One region of the Rhodococcus sp. 06-1460-1B genome, then DNA from elsewhere that is predicted to be linked to it. Evidence: riboswitches for the same ligand, from Rfam matches in the RefSeq annotation. Region 1 holds a riboswitch; each other region holds the start of a gene.
The links. Region 1 has a riboswitch for S-adenosylmethionine ahead of CH268_RS19680 (amino acid ABC transporter permease). Riboswitches for the same ligand answer to the same signal wherever they lie in the genome.

Region 1 (4,433 bases):
AGGAGAGCCTTGTTCGACGATGACGCCGCCATCCATGAAGACGACGGTGTCGGCGATCTCGCGGGCGAACCCGACCTCGTGCGTGACGATCACCAGGGTGGCACCATCGCGTGCCAGGCCGCGGATGACCTCGAGAACCTCTCCCACCAATTCGGGGTCGAGCGCTGACGTCGGCTCGTCGAACAGAATGACTGTGGGACGCAGGGCAAGTGCACGCGCGATGGCGACCCGCTGCTGTTGTCCGCCGGAGAGTCGTCGCGGATAATCGTGGGCTTTGGCGTGCACTCCGACTCGTTCGAGGAGAGCCAGCGCCTCGGGTTCGACCTCGGAGCGCGTGCGCTTCTGCGCCGAGATCGGGGCCTCGATGACGTTCTCGAGCACCGTCAGGTGCGGGAAGAGGTTGAAGTTCTGGAACACGAAACCGATCTGGGAACGCTGCCGCAGAATCTCCCTGTTGCTGAGTTCGTGCAGTTTGTTGCCTTTGCGCCGATATCCCACCAGATCACCGTCGATCCGGACGGTGCCCTGGTCCACCTTCTCCAGATGGTTCAGAGCGCGCAGCAGGGTCGACTTGCCCGAACCCGAGGGGCCGATAATCGCGGTCACCTCACCGGGACGTACGAGGAGGTCGACGCCTTTGAGCACCTCGAGCCCGCCGTAGGACTTGTGGACGCCGCGCACCTCGACCGCGTATCTCGTTGCGGCAGTGGATGTGGAGGCATCGAGAGTGGTCATCGGGTTGCCCCTCTCGGCGCGAAGGGGACGTTGGAGAGCTTGTGGCGAATCTGCTGGATCGGCGTCAGCGGAATGTTGCGTACCGCGCCCTTGGCGTAGTGCCGCTCGACGTAGAACTGCACGATCGACAGCACCGACGTCAGAATGATGTACCAGACGGTCGCGACCATGAGCAGCGGAACCACGCGCCCGTTGCGTCCGTATATGACTTGCACCTGATAGAACAATTCGGCAATGGCCATCACCGACACGATCGACGTGCCTTTGAACAGACTGATCACCTCGTTGGCTGCGTTGGGGAGAATCCCTCGCATCGCCTGCGGCAGAACGATCTTGAAGAACTCCCGCCTCTTCGGAATACCCAGCGCTGCTGCAGCTTCGAGTTGCCCCTGGTCCACGGAGATGATGCCGGCCCGAACGATCTCGGCGGAGTAGGCCGCTTGGTGCAGGGCCAGGCCGATGATGGCCGCCGTCGATCCACTGATGACGCTGTTGACGTCGAATTGAAAGAAGCTGGGACCGAACGGAATTCCCAAAGACAGAGTCTGGTACAGGTACGCAATATTGAACCAGAACAGAAGCTGCACGATCAACGGGATGGAACGGAAGGCCCAGATGTAGAACCAGGAAATAACCTGCAGCACAGGATTGTCGGACAGCCGGGCCACCGCCAGGCCGATACCGATGGCGAAACCGATCAGCGTTCCCCAGAAGGTGAGCTGGATGGTCAACCACAGCGCCGACTTCACCGATGCTGCAGTGAAGTACTGCGCGAAGGTGCCCCAATCCCAGCCGGGGTTGGTGACGAAGCCGTGCAGGAACTGACCGACCACGATCAGCGTTGCGACCGCGATCACCCAGCGCCACGGGTGCCACGTGCGTGCAACGACGAGCTGTTCGTCGGGAATGTCGTCCGTCGTATCCGCAACGGGACGAGAGTCGAGTTGAGTCACCGGAACCGCCGGGTCGGATGGGCAGCGATCATCGCTGGGTTGCCTTTCGAAGATTTCGTGCTGTGAGTACGCCGATCGGTCAAGCGTGCGTACAGATACCGATGTTCATCGGGCGTGCCTCCATCGGTCCTGGCGGTAGCACCCACACGCCGTATGGCGGGGTTGCTGCGACGTCATCGAGCCAAGGTCTCTCGGTCGCTCTGGATGGTGACAGGAACGTACAGAACAATCTATCGAAAAGTCAAGTGCACGTGCGCATTCGGTTACAATCACTATGATTTCAACCCTTGCCACCGACGATGTTTGCCGAGTGTCAGCTGAATATGCCCCGGCACCGAGCCGCCGGATTCGACGCGGGCCGCTGGATGTGAAGAACAGGTCTTCGGACCGGAACCGGGAGTTGCGCACTACTCGTGAGCCACTCGATCACCGATTAGGCTTGTCGTGTGCGACTCGACATACGGCGTAGTGGAGTGTGGATCGACGCCGTGGTCGTCGCTGCGATCGTCACCGCGGGCTGTGTGGCAGCCGGAATCACCCATGATTCGCAACCCGAGGTCGAGGACATACCGGGTTGTGACGTCGTTGTTCCCGCCGGCGAGACGTTCTCCTTCCTGACCGGTTCCTACCCAGGCACGTACGACAACCCCGACTACCCGTGGCTGACGGCCGAGAAGGCGTCGGCGATGTCGGAGTCCTTGGTTCGCTCCTTGCCCGCAGACGTCGAAGTGCAGTTCGCGTCCCCCTCGAATTCACTGGTGTTCCAACCGATACAGATCTACTCGAAGAATGCCGAACTGTCGGGCGGCATGACCGTAGAGGACATCAGTGGGGACAGCACGGCATCCGGGGTTGTCGATCGTGCAGGAGTCGCTGCACCACTTCGGGTCTCGGCAGAGGCGTGGGACGATGCGATTCCGCCGTGCACCGAGGGATCGGTCGACGAACGGACCACGCTGCCCGACGGCACCGTCGTCGATGTGCTGGATGCGGTGTCCGAGTACGACGGGGTATCGACGCATCGACGCACAGCGACCGCATACTTCCCGGACACCACCGTCCACGCACGGACTTCGAACGAAGGAGCCGAGGCCGAACTCCCCCTCGAGGCCGACGAGCTCCGCGACATCGTCTCGAATCCCGAACTGCGGGTGAGCGCACGCGTCCCCGAAGGTACGAAACCAGCGCGAGCCGACTGTGGATCACCGCGCGAGTTCCCCGTTCCCCCACTCCCACGCGATGTGGTCGAGCGCATCGGATCGGCACTCCAGACGCAGTGGGAAACCACGTTTCCGAACACATCCACCGATGTTGCTGTGGGCGACCTGATGCCAGGTCGCTCGGGAAGCGGAAGCGCCTGCAATGCAGTCGTTCTCACCACCTCGCGCGGCACCGCACAGCTGAACGTCGAGATATCCCTCGAGGACAACAAGGATTGGCCCGACGATCCGGACGCGGTGCGCAGTGTTATACCCGACGGCACCGTGGTGACCCGCAGGTCCGACCTGCGCACGATAGGGACGGAACCGACCGAGTGGCTCAGTGTGCTCAGACCGTCGAACACGGTGGTGCAGTTGCGTTTCGACGACACCATCGCAGTCGATTCGCTCGTCGAGCTCGCAACCGCCCCCGGGTTGGATCTGTAGAGGGTCGACGAACTCCACCACCCTCGTGCGAGAATTCGACCCATGCACGTGCGGAAAGCCAGGATCGGTGACGATGGCTTTCGAAGAACGCCGCGCTATCGGCAGCTGAACGCAGCGAGTGTCGTCTTTCTCGGTTCGCTGGTCGTGATCGGCACTTTCCAAGCGGCCGACACGTCCGATTCGATACGTCTGGCCGCTCACAGCGCCATCCTCGTGGCGGTCGCAGCCGCAATTCTGTACGCGCTCAGGCGAACCGACCGAAAGCCGACCTGGCTTCTTCCCCGTACGACACTGATTCTGTTCGGTCTCGGCAGTCTCGTGTGTGTCGCCGCAGGCGACTATCTCCCTGCTGTGATCGCCGCGATCCAGGCTGTGATCCTTCCGCTGTTCATGCTGGACGACCGAGTGAACGCCCTCTATCGGTACACCCCCGACGTGTCCTGAACCGCGACCTCGAATCACCCTGATTCCAACCCTTGCCTCGCGCCCGCGACGCGGCGAGAGTTCCTGGCGAATGGCCTTGTGCGGGAGCAGTCTCGCGCAGCGTCGACGAAAGGAATGGGTCGCCACGATGCCGAACGAATTTGCCCCGTCGAAGAACACCGCAATTGCCATGATCGAACGCAGGATTTCCTCGTCTGCCGCCGAATCCTGGGACTGGCAGCTCGACGCACTGTGCCGGGGTCAGGACTCGGAGATCTTCTTCTCCCCCTCTGGTGAGGGGCGAACGGCGCGTCGCCAACGCGAGGATCGCGCCAAGCAGGTGTGCGCAGGCTGCGGAGTGCTCGACGCCTGCAAGCGGTTCGCGTTGGCAGCCAACGAACCGTTCGGAGTGTGGGGCGGCATGACGGCCCGCGAACGGCTGGTGCATCGGGCCAACTCGCGACGCGACCACGAGCGGCGGGCGAGTTAGGCCGCGACCAGAAGATGGTCCGCAGGTCGCCGGATGGTCCACAATGGAGGGGTGACCGATATCGAGAAGCCCCTGCCGTGGACGTACCTGATGGACATGGACGGAGTTCTGGTCCACGAGGATCACCTGATCCCCGGTGCCGACACGTTCCTCGCCGAGCTGCAGGCCAACGAGATCCCGTTCATC
Region 2 (4,433 bases), on a different contig from region 1:
GCACCGGCACCGATTTCGATGCCGCCGATGTAGACGAGATCGCCGTCGATCCAGTGCCCGGACAGGTCGACCTCGGGCTCGATGGAACAGCCGTCGCCGAGTTCGAGCATGCCGGTGACGGGCGGCATCGTGTGCAGGTCGACGCCCTTGCCGATCTTGGCACCGAGCGCACGCGCGTAGTAGACCATCCACGGCGCACCCGAGAGGTTCGAGGCACCGCTGGCGTCGGTCAATCGTGTTGCCGCCCAGAGCCTGATGTGCATGCTGCCGCCGCGTCGATACGCACCGGGTTTCAAGCCCGCCAACAGGATGCGAGATCCGATCACCGAGATCGCCATGCGGCCGACCGGAGTGATGAACAGGACGAATGCCACGAGCACCCACCACCACGACAGCGTCGGGGCCCAGGGCACGTCGCCGAACCAGGACATGACGTTGAAGAGCAGCCCGAGCCAGGTGACCCACTGCAATCCGGTCAGGGTGGTCAACGGAACCGTTGCCGCGATCTGCGCCCATTGCGCGGTGCGCGACGTCGGGGCGACCGCACGGGGAACGGCCTCGACGACCGGCTTCAAATCATCCAGATACTGCGCCAGCGAACCCAGCCGCGGGTGGTCGTACAGCTGCGCGACGGTGATCTCGGGGAACCGTTCGCGCAGTGCCGTCACCAACTGGGCGGCCGAGAGCGAGCCGCCCCCGTTGGCGAAGAAATCGGCGCTCTCGTCCGAGACCTGCGCACCGAGGATGTTGGTCCACAGTTCGGCCACCCAGCCCGCCGTCCCACCGAGCGCGGACGCTCCTGCCATGCCGGGCAGGGGCCACGGCAGCGCGTTGCGGTCGACCTTGCCCGAGGTGCGCGTGGGCATCTCGTCGACCAGCGCAAGCCTGGGCACCAATGCCGCGGGCAACTGCTCGGCGAGCAATTCGCGTGCGGCTTCGAGATCGAAATCGGGATTGGTGCTGGCGAGGTATCCGACCAACACCGAGTTTCCGGCCGCCGTCTTGCGGATGGCGGCCGCCGCGCCGCCGACGCCCGGAAGTGCTTGCAGCGCATTGTCTATCTCGCCGAGCTCGATGCGTCGCCCGCCGAGCTTGACCTGATCGTCGGCGCGACCCTGGAACAAGAGCCCTTCGAGCTCGAGCTTGACCAGATCGCCGCTGCGATACGCCCGTTCCCACCCGAGAGATGGCATGGGCGCGTACTTCTCGGCATCCTTGGCCGGATCGAGATACCGCGCGAGTCCGACGCCGCCGATGACCAGCTCGCCGATCTCACCCACCTGCACGGGTAGTCCCGAACCGTCGACCACAGCCAGGTCCCACCCGTCGAGGGGAAGGCCGATCCGGACAGGGCCCTTGCCGTCCATGATCGCCGCACAGGCGACGACCGTCGCCTCGGTGGGACCGTACGTGTTCCAGACCTCGCGGCCCTCGACGGCGAGCCGCTCGGCCAGCTCCGGCGGGCAGGCCTCGCCGCCGAAGATGAGCAGCCGCACCGCTTCCAGCGCTACTGCGGGCCACAGCGACGCGAGCGTGGGCACCGTCGAAACGACACTGATGTCGCGGGAGACGAGCCACGGCCCCAGATCGAAACCGGACCGCACCAACGACCGCGGCGCGGGCACCAGACAGGCACCGTGCCGCCACGCCAGCCACATCTCCTCGCAGGAGGCGTCGAATGCCACCGACAGACCGGCGAGCACTCGGTCGCCCGGACCCAGCGGATCCTTCTGCAAAAACATGCGGGCCTCGGCGTCGACGAACGCCGCGGCGTTACGGTGGCTGACTGCAACACCTTTGGGGGTTCCGGTCGAACCCGAGGTGAAGATCACCCACGCGTCGTCCTCGGGTGTGGGCAGCTCGGGCACCGGAGTACCGGCACCCAGTTCGGGCGCATTCTGTTTCGGCGCGGTGCCGGCAGCGATTCCGCCCGCAGTGACGATGGCCGTCACCTGCGCCTCACCGAAGACCAATTCGGCGCGCTCTTCCGGATCGTCGGCGTCGACGGGTACGTACGCAGCCCCGACGTCGAGGATCGACAGAATCGCGACATAGAGCGAGAAGGACCCCGACGGCATCCTGATGCCGACGCGGTCGCCGCGCCGGACACCGGCGTCGGCGAGCCACTGGGCGCCCTCAGCGATGTCGTCCAGCAGTTCGGCGTAGCTGACCGACACCGTCCCGTCGTCGATCGCGGGTGCATCCGGGAAGCGATCGGCGGTCTCCTGCAGTACGTCGATCAGTGTGCGGGCCGGCGGGGCAAGGGGCGAGCGGAGAAACGCGGCCGGAGCAGGTGCGATATCCGTGCTCGAACCCGGCAGATCGTTCTCTTGGTGCACAGGCAACCGGGTGTCCTTCTCGTTCGTTGGCAGATGACTCTTGTGGTGCTGGGGAAAGCAGCGCCGTTGGTTATCTCACGTTCTGTTTGCCAGCAGGTGAACGAGCGCGCCTTCCCACCGCGGAAATCCTACTGCTGTGTCGGAGCGATCCCCGGCTTGACAAAACCGTGGCGGGTTTGCCAGTGTCTTGACCACGGTCACGAGTACCAGCATCGAGCCCCGGCTTGCTGGTCGGCAACCCTCCTTCGCGGTGGGGTGCTCCGGGTGACGACCAGGCTGACACCGAACAATCGGTGCGGCAAGCGCGGACTCGTTCACGAATATCTTCCGTTGCGGGTCCCTCGAACGTGAGGGCTTGATCTGTCATGACGTCTGTACTTTCCCGTCCCTGCACCCCTTTTGCCCCTGTTTCCGGCACGGAGTTGCAGGTTCCGTTGGTTCACGGCGGCACGTGCACCTACGCCAATTTCGATTACGCGGCCAGCGCGCCTGCGCTGTCCGCAGTGACCGATCGGATCGCGGAGTTGCTGCCGTTCTATTCGAGCGTGCACCGCGGGGCCGGCTACGCGTCTCGGGTGTGCACCGCGGCGTACGAGAAGGCGCGTGAGACCGTGGCTGAATTCGTTGGTGCACAGACGAATTCAGTGGTCGTGTTCACACGCAACACCACCGATTCGCTCAATCTGTTGGCCGCGTGCGTGCCGGGGGATACCGTGGTGCTCGATATCGAACACCACGCCAACCTCTTGCCGTGGCGCAATCGCCGAGTGGTGGTCGCGGCATCGACGCTGGCCGAAACGCTCGCCCGGCTCGACTCCGAACTGGCTGCGAAACCTGCTGCGCTACTGGCCATCACGGGTGCATCGAACGTCACCGGCGAAGTGCTCCCCATCGAGCAACTGGCCGATCTCGCGCATCGCCACGGTGCCCGGATCGTCGTCGACGGCGCACAGCTCGTTCCGCACCGTCGAGTGGACATCGCCGCACTCGGTGTGGACTATCTGGCGTTCTCCGGTCACAAGCTCTACGCCCCGTTCGGCGCGGGTGTGCTTGTGGGAAGCCGTGATTGGCTCGACGCGGGCGAGCCCCACCTGGCCGGCGGCGGTGCCGTGCGCAGTGTGACGATCGAGCACACCGACTGGGCTCCCGCACCGCAGCGTCACGAGGCGGGAACGCCCAACGTGCTCGGAGTCGCCGCGCTGGCGGCGGCGTGCGAGGCCATCGCGTCGTTCGACGAGGATGCCGCGACGGCGCACGAGCGGGAATTGTCCACCCGATTGCGGGACGGGTTGGCCGCACTGAAGGGTGTCGAACTGCTGCAGGTGTGGGCCGACGCGCCCGACGTCGTCGGCATCGTCACCTTCACCGTCGCCGGCCACGACCCCGGTGAAGTGGCGGCGTACCTGTCGGCCGAACACGGCATCGGAGTGCGCGACGGAAAGTTCTGCGCCCACCCGCTGCTGCGCCGGCTCGGTCATGCCGACGGTGCCGTGCGGGCCAGTATCGGTCTCGGCAGTTCCTCGGCCGACGTGGACCGACTCGTCGACGCGTTGGCAGCGTTCGTCGAGTCCGGGCCGACATGGGCTTACGCCGAAGAAGCCGGGTGGTGGAACCCCGTACCGGACCGTCGGCCGTTCCCCGCCCTGGCCGACGGGGCCGCCGGGGTTGGATCCCCGTGCAGCCCCACAGGCAGTTAGCATGGCGTCATGACCGTGAGTGTCGTGTCGCGTGGCAATCGCCACTGGTGCAACAGGTATGTCGATCTGTGCCGCACTGCGTCCGGGTCGTGTTCGAGTTCGGCTCCGCTCCGACCGCATGCGCATCCCGACCGACGAATCAGGACCACCACTCATGTCGCACAATCACACCCGCATAGCCATCGAATCCGCTGACGTCTGGACCGAACTGACCGTCGGGCCCGAGGTGAACACCATCAGAATCGTTGCCTCGGACCTGCGGGAAGCTCAGCAACAACGCACCCGGTTGCACGCAGAAGCCGTCGACCGCGGTGAATCGGCCGACAATCTCGCGGTCTTCCTCGATCTCGAGATCTACATCGCTGCCGACGCCAGGACGGCCCGTCGGGAATTCGCC
Region 3 (4,433 bases), on a different contig from region 1:
CACGCTCGCCCGGGCCGATCTGCGTACCGCCAAGCACGCCACCGGCCAGCCGATCGGGGGAATCGCTCCGGTGGGCCATCCGACGAATTTGGATACGTTCGTCGATCAGGACCTTGCGGCCCACCCCGAACTGTGGGCCGCGGCCGGGCACATCGACACGATCTTCCGCTCGTCGTACACCGAGTTGCTGCGCATCACCGCAGGTCTGGCGATCGACGTCACCTGAGCTCGAACGACCTAGGAAGCAAGGGTCGGGGCAATTCGGGGTGCGCCGAGGATCGCGTCGACGACGTCGGTGTCGAGGCGGGTGCCGCGCGATTCGAGGAGCGGCAACACTCCCGCGGCCAGGAACGTCGACTGCCGCTCGATCTCGCCGTGTACCTGCAGCGTCACGCCGTCGGCGACGTCGGCCGCGGTGACGTCGGAGATCAAACTCGCCAGTCCCGACGGGGTACCGACGTAGCGGATGGACGACGGGCTTGCCGGCGCGTCGAGTGCGGCGAATTCCCGACGGGCCGTCCTGGCGTCGGCAGCGATGTAGATCTCGAGATCGAGGAAGACCGCGAGATTGTCGGCCGATTCACCGCGGTCGACGGCTTCTGCGTGCAACCGGGTGCGTTGTTGCTGAGCTTCCCGCAGGTCCGAGGCAACGATTCTGATGGTGTTCACCTCGGGCCCGACGGTCAGTTCGGTCCAGACGTCAGCGGATTCGATGGCTATGCGGGTGTGATTGTGCGACATGAGTGGTGGTCCTGATTCGTCGGTCGGGATGCGCATGCGGTCGGAGCGGAGCCGAACTCGAACACGACCCGGACGCAGTGCGGCACAGATCGACATACCTGTTGCACCAGTGGCGATTGCCACGCGACACGACACTCACGGTCATGACGCCATGCTAACTGCCTGTGGGGCTGCACGGGGATCCAACCCCGGCGGCCCCGTCGGCCAGGGCGGGGAACGGCCGACGGTCCGGTACGGGGTTCCACCACCCGGCTTCTTCGGCGTAAGCCCATGTCGGCCCGGACTCGACGAACGCTGCCAACGCGTCGACGAGTCGGTCCACGTCGGCCGAGGAACTGCCGAGACCGATACTGGCCCGCACGGCACCGTCGGCATGACCGAGCCGGCGCAGCAGCGGGTGGGCGCAGAACTTTCCGTCGCGCACTCCGATGCCGTGTTCGGCCGACAGGTACGCCGCCACTTCACCGGGGTCGTGGCCGGCGACGGTGAAGGTGACGATGCCGACGACGTCGGGCGCGTCGGCCCACACCTGCAGCAGTTCGACACCCTTCAGTGCGGCCAACCCGTCCCGCAATCGGGTGGACAATTCCCGCTCGTGCGCCGTCGCGGCATCCTCGTCGAACGACGCGATGGCCTCGCACGCCGCCGCCAGCGCGGCGACTCCGAGCACGTTGGGCGTTCCCGCCTCGTGACGCTGCGGTGCGGGAGCCCAGTCGGTGTGCTCGATCGTCACACTGCGCACGGCACCGCCGCCGGCCAGGTGGGGCTCGCCCGCGTCGAGCCAATCACGGCTTCCCACAAGCACACCCGCGCCGAACGGGGCGTAGAGCTTGTGACCGGAGAACGCCAGATAGTCCACACCGAGTGCGGCGATGTCCACTCGACGGTGCGGAACGAGCTGTGCGCCGTCGACGACGATCCGGGCACCGTGGCGATGCGCGAGATCGGCCAGTTGCTCGATGGGGAGCACTTCGCCGGTGACGTTCGATGCACCCGTGATGGCCAGTAGCGCAGCAGGTTTCGCAGCCAGTTCGGAGTCGAGCCGGGCGAGCGTTTCGGCCAGCGTCGATGCCGCGACCACCACTCGGCGATTGCGCCACGGCAAGAGGTTGGCGTGGTGTTCGATATCGAGCACCACGGTATCCCCCGGCACGCACGCGGCCAACAGATTGAGCGAATCGGTGGTGTTGCGTGTGAACACGACCACTGAATTCGTCTGTGCACCAACGAATTCAGCCACGGTCTCACGCGCCTTCTCGTACGCCGCGGTGCACACCCGAGACGCGTAGCCGGCCCCGCGGTGCACGCTCGAATAGAACGGCAGCAACTCCGCGATCCGATCGGTCACTGCGGACAGCGCAGGCGCGCTGGCCGCGTAATCGAAATTGGCGTAGGTGCACGTGCCGCCGTGAACCAACGGAACCTGCAACTCCGTGCCGGAAACAGGGGCAAAAGGGGTGCAGGGACGGGAAAGTACAGACGTCATGACAGATCAAGCCCTCACGTTCGAGGGACCCGCAACGGAAGATATTCGTGAACGAGTCCGCGCTTGCCGCACCGATTGTTCGGTGTCAGCCTGGTCGTCACCCGGAGCACCCCACCGCGAAGGAGGGTTGCCGACCAGCAAGCCGGGGCTCGATGCTGGTACTCGTGACCGTGGTCAAGACACTGGCAAACCCGCCACGGTTTTGTCAAGCCGGGGATCGCTCCGACACAGCAGTAGGATTTCCGCGGTGGGAAGGCGCGCTCGTTCACCTGCTGGCAAACAGAACGTGAGATAACCAACGGCGCTGCTTTCCCCAGCACCACAAGAGTCATCTGCCAACGAACGAGAAGGACACCCGGTTGCCTGTGCACCAAGAGAACGATCTGCCGGGTTCGAGCACGGATATCGCACCTGCTCCGGCCGCGTTTCTCCGCTCGCCCCTTGCCCCGCCGGCCCGCACACTGATCGACGTACTGCAGGAGACCGCCGATCGCTTCCCGGATGCACCCGCGATCGACGACGGGACGGTGTCGGTCAGCTACGCCGAACTGCTGGACGACATCGCTGAGGGCGCCCAGTGGCTCGCCGACGCCGGTGTCCGGCGCGGCGACCGCGTCGGCATCAGGATGCCGTCGGGGTCCTTCTCGCTCTATGTCGCGATTCTGTCGATCCTCGACGTCGGGGCTGCGTACGTACCCGTCGACGCCGACGATCCGGAAGAGCGCGCCGAATTGGTCTTCGGTGAGGCGCAGGTGACGGCCATCGTCACTGCGGGCGGAATCGCTGCCGGCACCGCGCCGAAACAGAATGCGCCCGAACTGGGTGCCGGTACTCCGGTGCCCGAGCTGCCCACACCCGAGGACGACGCGTGGGTGATCTTCACCTCGGGTTCGACCGGAACCCCCAAAGGTGTTGCAGTCAGCCACCGTAACGCCGCGGCGTTCGTCGACGCCGAGGCCCGCATGTTTTTGCAGAAGGATCCGCTGGGTCCGGGCGACCGAGTGCTCGCCGGTCTGTCGGTGGCATTCGACGCCTCCTGCGAGGAGATGTGGCTGGCGTGGCGGCACGGTGCCTGTCTGGTGCCCGCGCCGCGGTCGTTGGTGCGGTCCGGTTTCGATCTGGGGCCGTGGCTCGTCTCCCGCGACATCAGTGTCGTTTCGACGGTGCCCACGCTCGCGTCGCTGTGGCCCGCAGTAGCGCTGGAAGCGGTGCGGCTGCTCATCTTCGGCGGCGAGGCCTGCCCGCCGGAGCTGGCCGAGCGGCTCGCCGTCGAGGGCCGCGAGGTCTGGAACACGTACGGTCCCACCGAGGCGACGGTCGTCGCCTGTGCGGCGATCATGGACGGCAAGGGCCCTGTCCGGATCGGCCTTCCCCTCGACGGGTGGGACCTGGCTGTGGTCGACGGTTCGGGACTACCCGTGCAGGTGGGTGAGATCGGCGAGCTGGTCATCGGCGGCGTCGGACTCGCGCGGTATCTCGATCCGGCCAAGGATGCCGAGAAGTACGCGCCCATGCCATCTCTCGGGTGGGAACGGGCGTATCGCAGCGGCGATCTGGTCAAGCTCGAGCTCGAAGGGCTCTTGTTCCAGGGTCGCGCCGACGATCAGGTCAAGCTCGGCGGGCGACGCATCGAGCTCGGCGAGATAGACAATGCGCTGCAAGCACTTCCGGGCGTCGGCGGCGCGGCGGCCGCCATCCGCAAGACGGCGGCCGGAAACTCGGTGTTGGTCGGATACCTCGCCAGCACCAATCCCGATTTCGATCTCGAAGCCGCACGCGAATTGCTCGCCGAGCAGTTGCCCGCGGCATTGGTGCCCAGGCTTGCGCTGGTCGACGAGATGCCCACGCGCACCTCGGGCAAGGTCGACCGCAACGCGCTGCCGTGGCCCCTGCCCGGCATGGCAGGAGCGTCCGCGCTCGGTGGGACGGCGGGCTGGGTGGCCGAACTGTGGACCAACATCCTCGGTGCGCAGGTCTCGGACGAGAGCGCCGATTTCTTCGCCAACGGGGGCGGCTCGCTCTCGGCCGCCCAGTTGGTGACGGCACTGCGCGAACGGTTCCCCGAGATCACCGTCGCGCAGCTGTACGACCACCCGCGGCTGGGTTCGCTGGCGCAGTATCTGGATGATTTGAAGCCGGTCGTCGAGGCCGTTCCCCGTGCGGTCGCCCCGACGTCGCGCACCGCGCAATGGGCGCAGATCGCGGC
Region 4 (4,433 bases), on a different contig from region 1:
GCTACCCTTCCTTTCGATACCCGACCTGACGAAAGGCCCACTCGATGCGTACCCGACCACTTCGGAGAACTTTGGCGGTGTGCGCGATCGCGCTGACCACGGCGGGACTACTGAGCGCCTGCTCGAACTCCGACGGCACGTCCGACGGCCCCGACTCCCCCACGACCGCCAGCTCGGGCGTCTTTCCCGTCTCGGTAAAGCATGCGTTCGGCGAGACCGTCGTTCCCGAGGAACCCACGCGCGTCGTGGTGGCGGGATACACCGAACAGGACACGGTGTTGGCCCTCGGCGTGATCCCCGTCGGAGTGACGGAGTGGTACGGCGACCAGCCGTACGCGACCTGGCCCTGGGCTCGGGCCGCGCTGGGAAATGCCCAGCCCGAGGTGCTCACCAACAACGGCGACGGTTTCGAAACCGAGAAGATCGCCGCCCTCGAGCCCGATCTGATCATCGCCACCAACGCCGGTCTCACCGCGGACAGCTACCGGACTCTGAGCAACATCGCACCCACGCTCGCCCAGTCCGACGCGTCGACCGCCTACTTCGAGCCCTGGGACGTACAGGCGGAGAAGATCGGCCGGGCGTTGGGCAAGAAAGCCGAAGTGGACGGACTCATCGACGGTGTGAATCAGAAGTTCGCCGATGCCGCGGCGGCTCACCCCGAGTTCGCGGGCAAGAAGGCGATTTTCTTGCAGAACGCGTTCTACGAGGGCAAGGCCATCGCGTACCAGGACGGTTTGAGCACCGACTTCCTGACGAAGCTCGGTCTTGTGATCCCCGACGACATCGACGCGTTCGTGCCGGCCGACGGCAGTGCGCAGGCGAGCATACCGCTGGAGAACCTGTCGGTCCTCGACACTGCAGACGTGCTGATCTGGGGAACGGAGAACCCGGGCGATCGCGGCCAGTTGGAGAAGGAACCGGTGTACAACGCTCTGCAGCCGGTGAAGGACGGCAACCTCGTCTTCACCGATGGGGTGACGGCGGGGGCGATCTACTTCACGAGTGTGCTGAGCCTGCCGTACGTGATCGACAAGGTGGCTCCGGCACTCTCCGAGGCGCTCGGCGGCACCGCCACCACCATCACGTCCTGACTCATGCCGCGGAGCGCTTCTCCATCCACATGGCGACGGACAGAACGCCGAGGCCGGCAACAGCGAGACCCGAGCCGACGGCGGCCGGTGCCGTGTAGCCGAGACCTGCGGCGATCACCGCGCCGCCCACCGCGGCTCCGATGGCATTGGCCAGGTTGAACGCCGCGTGGTTGAGTGACGCGGCGAGAGTCTGCGCGTCCTCCGCCACGTCCATCAGACGGGTCTGAAGTCCGGGGACGACGGACGAGCCGGACGCGCCGATCAAGAACACGAGAAGCAGCGCGGTCACCGGGTTGTGAGCCGCGACGACGAAGACGGCCAGGGACACCGCGGTCGCGGCCAGCCCGATGAAGGTGCCTTTGAGCTTGTACTTGTCGGCCAACCAACCGCCCGCGTAGTTGCCGGCAACCATGCCGAGGCCGTAGATCATCAAGGCCACCGGAACCAGTGCACGGGCAAGGCCTGCGACGTCGGTCAGGGTCGACGCGATGTAGGTGTACACCGCGAACATGCCGCCGAATCCGACGATGCCGACGAACAGGGTCATCCACACCTGGCCACGGCGGAGGGCACCGAGCTCGGTGATCGGGCTGGTGGTCGGCATGGCGTCGAGTCGCGGCATCCACAGGACGAGTGCACTGACGGTGAGCAACCCGATCACGGCGACGAGGGCGAATGCGCTTCGCCACCCGAGGGCCTGGCCGATCCAGGTCGCCACCGGTACACCGACGACGTTCGCCACCGATAGACCCATCATCACCATCGCGACGGCCTTGGCTCGTTTGCCCGGCTCAGCGAGGTGCGCCGCCACCAGTGCGGCAACGCCGAAATACGCGCCGTGCGGCAGACCGGCCACGAACCGGGAGGCCACCAACTCGTTGAAACTCGGCGCGAAGACCGTCCCGAGATTGCCGAGAGTGAACGCCACCATCAGCGCCAGCAACAACATGCGCCGAGGAACACGCGCCGCAAGAGCGGCGATTGTCGGCGCACCGACGACGACGCCGAGCGCGTAGGCGGAGATCATGTGGCCGGCCGACGGCTCCGATATTCCCATCGTCGTCGCGATGTCCGGGAGCAGGCCCATCGACGCGAATTCGGTGGTGCCGATGCCGAAGCCGCCGATGGACAGGGCCAGCATGGCGAGCCTGCGGCGGGTCGAGTGCGGTCGATGGCCGACGCTCAACCCACTCGACACCTTGCCGCGCACGGCGCTGACGTTTCTGGCGAGAGCGGAATCGGTGACAGTCACAGCAGAACAACCTTCGTAAGCAATCGGATTACAGAGCGGGCCAGGGGCTGGTGGATCGACGACCTGGTAAATCGACGACCTGGTGGATCGATTCAGTACAGCCCGACCGGACGGCACAACGTTCGTCGTGTTCATTGTCTTCCCCGAGGCGACTCGTTTTCGAGTCGTCGGGCGGTGATTGTCCTCACCAGAGCATCTGCTCGAGGGTCGTGAGCGCCCTCGTTCCCCCGAGACACCCGTACCCGCTAAGATTCCTGCCAGGTCATGAGTGCCAGCATCGAGCCCCGGCTTGCTGGCCGGCAACCCTCCAACCGCGGTGGGGTGCCCCGGGTGAACGACCAGGCCGATGCAACACATCCGTGTCGTATCGACAAGCGCGGGTCCGCTCCGAAGCGGACCCACTGATCTTCGGTCCCCACGGGCCGAGGCATGTCAGGAGGTTCTCATGTGTTGCTGTACCGATACGCCCCGTAACGCTCGAGTTCTCGAGCTTCATTCGACAGAAAACACGTCTGAGAAAACGGAGTATCACCAGCCATGACCGATTCGACCCCCGACGTCGTCGACGCCACCGGAGCACCCACCGAGGATCCGTTCACCGATCCCGCAGCCGACTGGAGCTTCGAGACCAAGCAGATCCATTCGGGTCAGACACCGGACGGCACCACCAGGGCTCGTGCGTTGCCCATCTACCAGACCACCTCGTACACGTTCGACAACACCGATCACGCGGCCGCACTGTTCGGCCTGGCGGAACCGGGCAACATCTACACCCGCATCATCAACCCCACGCAGGATGTCGTCGAGCAGCGCATCGCCGCTCTCGAAGGGGGCGTCGCAGCGCTTCTGCTCGCGTCGGGCCAGGCAGCAGAAACGTTCGCCATTCTCAATCTCGCCGAGGCGGGCGATCACATCGTCTCGAGCCCGCGGCTCTACGGCGGCACGTACAACCTGTTCCATTACACGCTTCCGAAGCTGGGGATCACCGTCTCGTTCGTCGACGATCCGGACGATCTCGAGCAGTGGCGCGCGGCCATCACACCGTCGACCAAAGCGTTCTACGGTGAGACGATCTCCAACCCGAAGAACGACGTTCTCGATATCCCCGGCATTTCGGCGATCGCCCACGAGAACGGCATTCCGCTGATCGTCGACAACACCGTCGCGACGCCGTACCTGCTGCAGCCGCTGAAGCACGGTGCCGACATCGTGGTGCACTCGGCGACGAAGTACCTCGGCGGTCACGGCACGGCGATCGCGGGCGTCATCGTCGACGGCGGAACGTTCGACTGGACGCAGGGCCGTCACCCCAACTTCACCACCCCGGATCCGAGTTACCACGGTGTCGTCTTCGCCGATCTCGGCGCTCCGGCCTTCGCCCTGAAGGCGCGGGTGCAGTTGTTGCGTGACATCGGGGCTGCTGTGTCACCCTTCAATGCGTTCCTGATCAGCCAGGGCCTCGAGACGTTGAGTCTTCGAATCGAGCGGCACGTGGCGAACGCGCAGAAGGTGGCCGCCTTCTTGGCCGGTCGCGACGACGTCGTCTCGATCAACTACGCCGGACTCGAGTCCTCGCCCTGGTACGAGCGCGGGCAGCAGCTGCTCCCGAAGGGGCAGGGCGCGATCATCGCGTTCGAGCTGAAAGGAGGAGTGGACGCGGGCAAGAAGTTCGTCAACGCTCTCACTCTGCACAGTCATGTGGCTAACATCGGAGACGTGCGTTCTCTCGTCATCCATCCCGCGTCCACCACGCATTCGCAGTTGACCCCGGAAGAGCAGTTGGCCTCCGGCGTCACTCCCGGCCTCGTGCGTCTGGCCGTCGGTATAGAAGGAATCGACGACATCATCGCCGATCTCGAGGTCGGCTTCCGCGCGGCGGCGTCTTGAGCCACAGTTTGAACACAGGCGTTCGTCCGGAGGCGGTCCTTCCGTCTCCGGACGGGCGGTTGGGAACCGTCGACATCGGTGGTCTCGATCTCGAGAACGGTTCTCATATTCCGCACGTGACCGTGGCGGTGCAGCGTTGGGGCGAGATGGCGGCCGATCGCAGCAACGTCGTGCTCGTCGAACATGCGTTGACCGGTGAT

Region 2: it holds a riboswitch for S-adenosylmethionine, as region 1 does, so the genes downstream of both, CH268_RS14605 (aminotransferase class V-fold PLP-dependent enzyme) here and CH268_RS19680 (amino acid ABC transporter permease) in region 1, are expected to answer to the same signal.
Region 3: it holds a riboswitch for S-adenosylmethionine, as region 1 does, so the genes downstream of both, CH268_RS15360 (aminotransferase class V-fold PLP-dependent enzyme) here and CH268_RS19680 (amino acid ABC transporter permease) in region 1, are expected to answer to the same signal.
Region 4: it holds a riboswitch for S-adenosylmethionine, as region 1 does, so the genes downstream of both, CH268_RS26420 (bifunctional o-acetylhomoserine/o-acetylserine sulfhydrylase) here and CH268_RS19680 (amino acid ABC transporter permease) in region 1, are expected to answer to the same signal.

The regions. Positions count from the first base shown of each region.
Region 1 covers NZ_NOYS01000033.1:286,934-291,366, forward strand. The annotation lists gene CH268_RS19675 (amino acid ABC transporter ATP-binding protein) at 1-735, opposite strand, end outside; gene CH268_RS19680 (amino acid ABC transporter permease) at 732-1,592, opposite strand; SAM riboswitch class I at 1,806-1,899, opposite strand; gene CH268_RS19685 (hypothetical protein) at 2,135-3,334, shown strand; gene CH268_RS19690 (hypothetical protein) at 3,377-3,778, shown strand; gene CH268_RS19695 (WhiB family transcriptional regulator) at 3,906-4,247, shown strand; gene CH268_RS19700 (HAD-IIA family hydrolase) at 4,281-4,433, shown strand, end outside.
Region 2 covers NZ_NOYS01000026.1:28,443-32,875, reverse strand. The annotation lists gene CH268_RS14610 (Pls/PosA family non-ribosomal peptide synthetase) at 1-2,339, opposite strand, end outside; SAM riboswitch class IV at 2,535-2,650, shown strand; gene CH268_RS14605 (aminotransferase class V-fold PLP-dependent enzyme) at 2,705-4,036, shown strand; gene CH268_RS14600 (hypothetical protein) at 4,191-4,433, shown strand, end outside.
Region 3 covers NZ_NOYS01000026.1:188,842-193,274, reverse strand. The annotation lists gene CH268_RS15370 (YbaK/EbsC family protein) at 1-226, shown strand, start outside; gene CH268_RS15365 (hypothetical protein) at 238-741, opposite strand; gene CH268_RS15360 (aminotransferase class V-fold PLP-dependent enzyme) at 896-2,227, opposite strand; SAM riboswitch class IV at 2,282-2,397, opposite strand; gene CH268_RS15355 (Pls/PosA family non-ribosomal peptide synthetase) at 2,593-4,433, shown strand, end outside.
Region 4 covers NZ_NOYS01000043.1:269,706-274,138, reverse strand. The annotation lists gene CH268_RS26430 (ABC transporter substrate-binding protein) at 45-1,094, shown strand; gene CH268_RS26425 (MFS transporter) at 1,096-2,235, opposite strand; SAM riboswitch class IV at 2,607-2,729, shown strand; gene CH268_RS26420 (bifunctional o-acetylhomoserine/o-acetylserine sulfhydrylase) at 2,884-4,233, shown strand; gene metX (homoserine O-acetyltransferase MetX) at 4,242-4,433, shown strand, end outside.